Regions from separate parts of the Lelliottia sp. genome, predicted to be linked through region 2. Evidence: predicted binding sites of a transcription regulator. Region 2 holds the regulator's gene; the other holds the start of a gene.
The links. Region 2 encodes CRP, which controls carbon source genes, mostly activating them, when cyclic AMP is high. Its sites were predicted from a motif close to ATGTGANNNNNNTCACAT; they were not measured.
Positions count from the first base shown of each region.

Region 1: the regulator CRP is predicted to act here: its motif matches at 1,901-1,918, upstream of ACKI5T_RS13095 (YfcZ/YiiS family protein).

Region 1 is NZ_JAZQNX010000024.1:1,661-5,898, reverse strand. Features, by position in the region: gene fadJ (fatty acid oxidation complex subunit alpha FadJ) at 1-37, opposite strand, end outside; gene fadI (acetyl-CoA C-acyltransferase FadI) at 37-1,347, opposite strand; gene ACKI5T_RS13095 (YfcZ/YiiS family protein) at 1,511-1,795, opposite strand; gene fadL (long-chain fatty acid transporter FadL) at 2,168-3,490, shown strand; gene mlaA (phospholipid-binding lipoprotein MlaA) at 3,537-4,238, opposite strand, start outside.
Region 2 is NZ_JAZQNX010000028.1:70,346-74,583, forward strand. Features, by position in the region: gene ACKI5T_RS15700 (aspartate aminotransferase family protein) at 1-246, shown strand, start outside; gene ACKI5T_RS15705 (YccS/YhfK family putative transporter) at 243-2,330, opposite strand; gene crp (cAMP-activated global transcriptional regulator CRP) at 2,388-3,020, opposite strand; gene ACKI5T_RS15715 (OsmC family protein) at 3,330-3,734, shown strand; gene ACKI5T_RS15720 (phosphoribulokinase) at 3,780-4,238, opposite strand, start outside.

The sequences.
Region 1 (4,238 bases), on a different contig from region 2:
GACGCACGTTCAGTGTAAATGCGGAAGTCGTTTCCATTATTCAGCCTCCAGAACCATCGCTGCACCCAAACCACCCGCCGCACACGCGGTGACCAGACCAAATCCTCCGCCGCGACGGCGAAGTTCGTGCAGGGTTTGCGTAATCATTCGTGCACCGGTAGCCGCAAAGGGGTGTCCATAAGCAATCGAGCCGCCCAGAACGTTAAATTTGCTCTCATCCACTTCGCCCGTGGCATGCGCCCGGCCCAGAACATCGCGCGCAAAGCGTTCGCTGCTCAGCAATTGAAGATTCGCTAGCGTCTGTGCGGCAAAGGCTTCGTGCATATCAATGAGTGTTAAATCCGACAGTGTTAATCCGGCACGCTCGAGTGCCAGCGGTGTCGACCATGCAGGCCCCAACAGCATATCCTGCCAGACGTCGATGGCGGTAAACGCATAGCTGCGCAGATACCCAAGAGGAACCAGACCCAGCTCTTTCGCCCGTGACTCGGTCATCAGGATCACCGCCGCCGCGCCGTCGGTCAGCGGAGTACTGTTTGCCGCCGTGACGGTGCCATGTTTACGATCGAACGCCGGGCGTAATTTTGCATAATCCGCCAGCGTCGAGGTGCCACGAATATTATTATCTTCGGAAAGGGGTTCGCGGAAGGGTGGGATATACGCCGTCATCACCTCGTCCCTCAGTTTCCCGTCCGACCAGGCCAGCGCAGCGCGCTGATGTGAACGATGCGCCAGGGCATCTTGCTGTTCGCGCGTGATACCGTACGTTTTCGCCATTTGCTCGGCGGTGTCCCCCATGCGCAGGCCCGTCGAATATTCCGCGACGGCGGGAGGAACAGGCGCGAGATCGCGCAAACGCAGTTGAGAGAAAAGTTTGAGGCGCTGCCCCATTGTGCGCGCTTTATTGACGTCAACCAGCACACGCGCCAGTTTCTTGCTAACACCGATAGGCAAAACGGAAGAAGAGTCTGCGCCACCCGCAATACCGGCGCGAATGGTTCCCGTCATCAGGCTTTCAGCCACGTTCGCCACCGCCTGGAAGCTGGTCGCACAGGCGCGGCTGACGCTATAAGCGTCGGTACGCACATTCATGCCGGTCCCCAGCACAATTTCACGGGCGATATTCGGCGCTTCAGGCATCTGGACAACCTGGCCAAAAACCAGTTGTTCGATGACGTCAGGGGATATTTCGCTGCGAGCCAGCATCTCCCCCACCACCATTTTTCCCAAATCGACAGCCGGTATTCCATGAAATGCCGTCGCCTGACGTGCAAATGGCGTACGCAATCCGCTGACAATGGCGATGCGATCGCCCTGACGGGTGACAAGCGGTAATGCCTGACTCATAACACTCCCCTGTAAATGACAAAAACGCACTAAGTGGTCTGACCTGATAACAGTCTTAACCATTTTTTTACATTCAGCCAATCAGGGAAACGAAAAAGTGCGAGCTAAAACACAGAGAAGAAAAAGAAAACGCCCCTGAAGCACAGAGGCGTAAAAGACGGGATTAACGTAAACCGAGCTGGAAAATCAATGTTTCTGCTTCACAAGCAAAAATGAAATCAATATCCAATTTCACACCACCTTCAACTTCAGTGAGCGTGGATTTGATTTCGCAAGGGTCGGACTCCACATCGCGAGCGCGCTTAGTCAATGCGCTCAGTGTCTCTTCGGCGTCCGCACGTTTGCTAAACACGCGGCTGTATGACGCGGTGCAATCCGTATTGTCCATGATGGTACCGACATCCATACAGCAGCAAACCGGGGTTTCATCAGCACTGCATTTACTCATAGCTCAAGTTCCTCTGGATTCGCGCACGGCGCGAGATAAACACGTTAGCGATATTTTACCCCCGAGCCGATGGTCTCTCCAGTCGTTAATGGCGCAAAAGGGGGTAAGTGACCGATATCACACTAAAAAATGATCTAGCGCAAAAATCACCCTTTTCCATGAGTGCGACGGGTCGCATTTTTGCCACGCAGATCCCGTTTCGATAAACATCTTTGAAAAACTTAATAAACAAACTTGCAACATTCCATCTGGTCAGACCTATACTCTCGCCACTGGTCTGATTTCTAAGTGTTACCGCAGACCCTACACTCCGCGCTCCTGTTACTACGTGTAACAATTATTGAATAAAAAAAACTCAATGAGGTTATGGTCATGAGCCAGAAAACCCTGTTCAAAAAGACTGCGCTGGCAGTCGCAGTGGCAATCGTATCAACGTCCGCCTGGTCAGCGGGCTTCCAGCTCAACGAATTTTCTTCCTCTGGTCTTGGCCGTGCCTATTCTGGGGAAGGCGCAATTGCCGATGATGCAGGCAACGTGAGCCGTAACCCGGCGCTGATCACGATGTTTGATCGTCCTACTTTTTCTGCCGGGGCCGTTTTTGTTGATCCCGATGTGAACATTTCTGGCCGTTCCCCAACAGGACGGAGCCTTAACGCACAAAACATTGCACCAACCGCATGGGTGCCAAACCTGCATTTCGTTGCACCAATCAATGACCAGTTTGGCTGGGGTGCATCCGTCACCTCTAACTATGGCCTGGCGACTGAATTTAACAATAATTACGCTGCCGGCGCGTACGGCGGTACCACCGATCTTGAAACGCTGAACCTTAACCTGAGCGGTGCTTATCGCCTGGATAGCCACTGGAGCTTCGGCGTTGGCTTTGATGCTGTTTACGCGAAAGCGAAAATTGAGCGTTACGCGGGTGACTTAGGTCAGATTGTTGCCGGATCCGGCATGCTGCCTCCTGCACTTGCAGGCCAAGTGGCACAGATTCCTGGCGATACCCAAATTGCTTACCTGAAAGGTGATGAATGGGGCTTTGGCTGGAACGCGGGGATCCTGTATGAAATCGATAAAAACAACCGTTATGGCTTAACTTATCGCTCAGAAGTGAAAATCGACTTCGACGGCGACTATAAGAGCAGCCTGCCATCTGCGTATAACCAGATTTTGGGTAGCTTCGGCCTGCCTATGGGTACCGATGGCCGTACCACGGGCGGTTCTTTATCTCTGAACCTGCCTGAAATGTGGGAACTGTCGGGTTATAACCGAGTGGCGCCTCAGTGGGCAGTTCACTACAGCTTGACATACACCAGCTGGAGCCAATTCCAGGAGCTGAAAGCGACCAATAGCAATGGCGACACGCTGTTCTATAAAGATGAAAGCTTCCGCGATGCTTACCGTATCGCCCTTGGTACCACCTACTATATGGATGATAACTGGACGTTCCGTACCGGTATCGCCTTTGATGATAGCCCGGTTCCGGCTGACAAACGTTCAATCTCTATTCCGGATCAGGACCGCTTCTGGCTGAGCGCAGGCGCAACCTACGCATTCAACAAAGATGCGTCTATTGATGCAGGTGTGTCTTATATGCACGGACAGAAAGTTACCTTCCAGGAAGGCCCGTACGAATTCTCCTCCGAAGGGAAAGCGTGGTTGTACGGCATGAACTTCAACTACGCATTCTAATTCCGCAGTCATTAAAAAAGGTGAGCATTTGCTCACCTTTTTTTATTTATTCCGCATCAATCTCGGACAGTTCGTTTTCGATAGCTTTCGCATTCGGGTTATCTTCCGGCTTCAGCTTACCGCCGTTAGCTATGAAGTCATGATTCTGGAAGTAGGCTTCACGCACCATGATGTAAGGATCGGAAGACTGGCGTAGCAGGCCGTCTGAATCCAGCAGTTGCGCGCGCGTTTCGATACCTTCGACCGTCCATTTACCAATCGACAGCGGCCACGTCAGCCATGACAGCACCGGATAAAGTGTATCGACCATATCGCCACCGTCATCACGCACGGTAAAGCTGCCGTAGAACGGCAAATGCATATACGGGCCATAGCCGACGCCATAATTCCCGAGCGTACTACCAAAGCGGTGCGGCTGTTCACGCTGCAGTTTCTGATTTGACATCCCAGCCACATCGATAAAGCCGCCCATCCCCAACAGGGTGTTCAGGAAGAAGCGAGTAAAATGAACCATCCCCTGATAGGGGTCGCCCTGCAGGAAGAAGTTCACCATCACCGCGGGCTCTTCCAGGTTGCTGGTGAAATTGCTCAATCCATTACGCGCAGGTTGCGGAACATAGTCGCGCCATGCAACAGCCACCGGACGAACCAGATACGGATCCAGCACGTTGTAGTTGAAGCTATACATTGAGCGGTTGAATCCTTCTAAAGGATCGGAGCGCCCCGTTTGCTCGCCCGAACTGGCGCA
Region 2 (4,238 bases):
GATGCGCAGTACGATGTATTCAGTGATATTCGTGGAATGGGACTGCTGGTTGGCGCGGAACTGAAGCCACAATACCAAGGCCGCGCGCGAGATTTCCTCCATGCCGCTGCGCATGAAGGGGTGATGGTCCTGAATGCCGGACCGGACGTCATGCGCTTTGCGCCGTCGCTGGTGATTGAAGCACAGGATATTGACGACGGTATGGCGCGCTTTGCCGCAGCCGTTGGGAAAATCGTTAAGGGTTAATTGGATTCGCGCCGCAACAGGCGCGTTAACCAGATACCGTGATGCGGGCGTTGTCGCCATGCCACCGACGAAATGGTGTGCATGGTGCTCAGATGTCCGAGTATGCGCTGTATGTGTTGTTCCAGCGTGCTCATCGGACCATAGGTGAGCGTTTCTGGCCCTTCAAGAATATTAATATCCCCCGATTCCCCCGGCGCGTCATATTCCAGGCGCTGCTGACACCGCTGCAACGCAATTTCACACGACTGCAAATAGCGCTGCGCCAGATCTGGCGTCAGCATCGTATGCTCACGCGCCAGCGTGGTCATCGCGTTGATATGTTCGACGATGAACTGGCTGTGCGTCACCCAGAGTTTCATATCGGCCAGATAGTGCGAATTAAAGCCCGGCTCTTGCATGGCCTGGTTAAGCGAGTTAAACAGCGCGTTATGAGCCTGATTGACCTTCATGCGCTGGTACGCCAGCGGTGACGGCTGCGGGTCGGCGCTGAGGATCAGGCGAATAGCCTGCTGGTCGGCCTCGAGCGCATCGTGAGCATTCTGGCGCAACAGCCCGCTTTGCCACTGTGGCCACAGCCAGACCATGCCGCCAAACGCAATCAGACAGCCAATCAGCGTATCCACCAGTCGGGCAACAATAAACTGTTCGCCATTCAGAGTAAGCAGTTGCAGGGTATACACCGCGGTGACCGTGAAACCGACCATTGCCCAGCCATAGTTTTTACGGATAAACAGATAGCTGACCAGCGTGATAAGCAGCATACCCGCCAGGGTGTAACCGTCCGGAACGTGGAAGTGCAGCGTGACACCCGCAATCACCAGGCCGGCAATAGTCCCGCCCGCCCGGTGCAGGATCCGCACGCGCGTCGCGCCATAGCCGTTCTGCGTCACGAACAGCACAGTCATTAAAATCCAGTAGGGCTTGGGTAAATGCAGCGCCACGCCCATCAGGCTGGCGATACTCAGCATCACGCTAATGCGCGCCGCATTTCGCAGGGCAGAGGATTTAAAAGACAGATAGCTTTTCAGCGCTGGCAGTAGCGGCAGCCGTTTCTGCTTATCCGCCATCAGGTCACGGGGATAGAGCGGACGTTGGGTGCGCAGCACGCGTGCGATGCGGCTGAAATGCCATGCGCAGAACTGCCCGACCGGGTTATCCGGATGCTGACGGGCGATTTTCTCCAGCGCGCCCAATGGCTTATCCATGGTAAAGCGCGTGGGGTAGCGGTGATAAAGAATATCGTCAGCCAGCACGCGCAGACGCGCCGCGACCGTCTGGGCATTCCAGCGGATCACCGCTTCGGCATGGCTGCGCTCCACCAGTTTTTGCACTTCCTGTGGATGATGCAGGCTGACGGAGATATGTTCCTGGAGATCCAGCCCTACCTGAAACGTGCGCAGCAGCCGTTTGTATTCATGATTTTTATTGGCCGCCAGCATGTGCAGCTGCTGATAGCACTGGCTGATTAAATCGACCACTTTTTGCTGACGCGTCAGCAGCGGCGGCAGCGCCTTTTCCGGGTCGGTGTGCTGCGTCAGCAGGGTGTATTTTGCTTCGCAGTAATCAGCGAGCTGAACGTAGAGCAGGCTTAAGGATTCGCGCAAAGGCTGCTCGCGCCACATCCAAAACCAGAACCAGTTGAATAATCCGTACCACAGCGTGCCGAACGCGTAGATCAGCAACGGTTCCCAGACGGGCATATTCCCGGCGAGGCTGAGGGTGAAAATCGAGGCAATTAGCGAAGCGGGGAGCAATCGGGCATGCAGAGAACTGATTTCCGCCGTCACGCCGAGCGTGAGTGCCAGCACGGTTAAAATCAGCGGCAAGGGGATATCGCGCGCCAGCAAAAGCTGTACTGCCAGGCTACATCCGGCAAAAAGCGATCCGCCAATAATCAGGCGTTTGAAAAAGCGTTTATGCGGCGTATCGAGACCGGCAATGTTACAGCAGGCAGGGACGAGGGAAAAAAGCAGACCGTGTTGCAGATGACCCAGAATCAAACCGACGGCCACGGGGAGACATAACACCAGCGTTTGCCGAAGTGCGTAGTTAACTTCCGGGTGATAGATCAGCCTGCGCCACATAGATGCCAGAGACAAAAACGGCGTGACACCTTGCGGTGGCACGCCGTTCGACCGGAATTAACGCGTTCCGTAAACCACGATAGTTTTACCGTGGGCGGAGATCAGGTTCTGATCTTCCAGCATTTTCAGGATACGGCCAACGGTTTCACGGGAGCAACCGACGATCTGACCAATTTCCTGACGGGTAATTTTAATTTGCATGCCGTCAGGGTGAGTCATAGCGTCAGGCTGTTTCGCCAGGTTCAACAGCGTTTGCGCGATGCGACCGGTCACATCCAGGAAGGCGAGGTTACCCACTTTCTCGGAGGTGATTTGCAGGCGGCGAGCCATCTGCGAAGACAGGCGCAACAGAATATCCGGGTTAACCTGAATTAACTGACGGAATTTTTTGTAGGAGATCTCAGCCACTTCACAGGCCGATTTTGCACGTACCCAGGCGCTACGTTCCTGGCCTTCTTCAAACAGGCCCAGTTCGCCGATGAAATCGCCCTGGTTCAGATAAGAAAGGATCATCTCTTTTCCTTCTTCATCTTTAATAAGCACTGCCACCGAGCCTTTGACGATGTAATACAACGTTTCCGCTTTTTCACCCTGGTGAATCAGCGTGCTCTTCGATGGGTACTTATGAATATGGCAATGAGACAAGAACCATTCGAGAGTCGGGTCTGTTTGCGGTTTGCCAAGCACCATGCGCTGTTATCCTCTGTTATAAGCTGTCACCAGAGTCATAAATCGCATCCTGACTCTGGGGTTGCAATCGAATTCTTCCCCGTACCTGGGAATTAGGCTGTCATAAATGTTTGCAGCCTGTAATGTTTGATGTCCTTTGCATACATGTGTAACGTCAATGTATTACTGTACCATCCAGAGTGTTTTAGCATAGCTTTTGCCGCGTGTCTCCTGGTGTCTCGCTTCAGCATGACGCAGGTCGTCTTCCGTTGCGAGAATTGTAACGCGCGGGTAATCTGTCCGGAAAAATGCAACGTCGGAGTGAATAAAATGCAAGCGCGTGTGAAATGGGTTGAAGGTTTAACGTTCCTCGGCGAATCCGCTTCAGGACACCAGATTTTGATGGATGGCAACTCCGGCGATAAAGCGCCAAGTCCGATGGAAGTGGTGCTGATGGCGGCGGGTGGATGCAGTGCCATCGACGTGGTCTCGATTCTGCAAAAAGGGCGTCATGACGTCACCGATTGCGAAGTGAAGCTGACATCAGAGCGTCGCGAAGAAGCGCCGCGTCTGTTTACGCACATCAATCTGCACTTCATTGTGGCCGGCAAGGCGCTGAAAGATGCCGCAGTTTCCCGTGCGGTGGATCTTTCTGCGGAGAAGTACTGCTCGGTCGCGTTGATGCTGGAAAAAGCGGTGAAAATCACGCATTCGTATGAAGTGATTGAAGCGTAAGCGTTGACGAGATTTAGCCCTCTCCCATGGGGAGAGGGAATAGGATCATTCGATCTTTTTGCCTTCCATCAGCCGTTGCACCAGCGGCATCATGATCAGCTCCATCGCCAGTCCCATCTTCCCGCCCGGCACGACCAGCGTATTTATGTGCGAAATAAACGAGCCCTGCAGCATCGCCAGCAGCCACGGATAATCAATATCTTCCAGATTACGGAAGTGGATCACCACAAAGCTTTCGTCGAGCGACGGAATCGTTTTGGCGGCGAAGGGATTTGACGTATCCACTGTAGGCACGCGCTGAAAGTTAATGTGCGTGCGCGAAAACTGCGGCGTCAGGAAGTTAATGTAATCTTCCATCGAGCGTACCACTGAATCCATGACCGCCTCACGCGAGTGGCCGCGCTCGCTGGTGTCGCGGGTGAGTTTCTGGATCCACTCCAGGTTGACGATAGGCACTACGCCGACCAACAGATCGACATGCCGCGCCACATCCTGTTGCGGCGT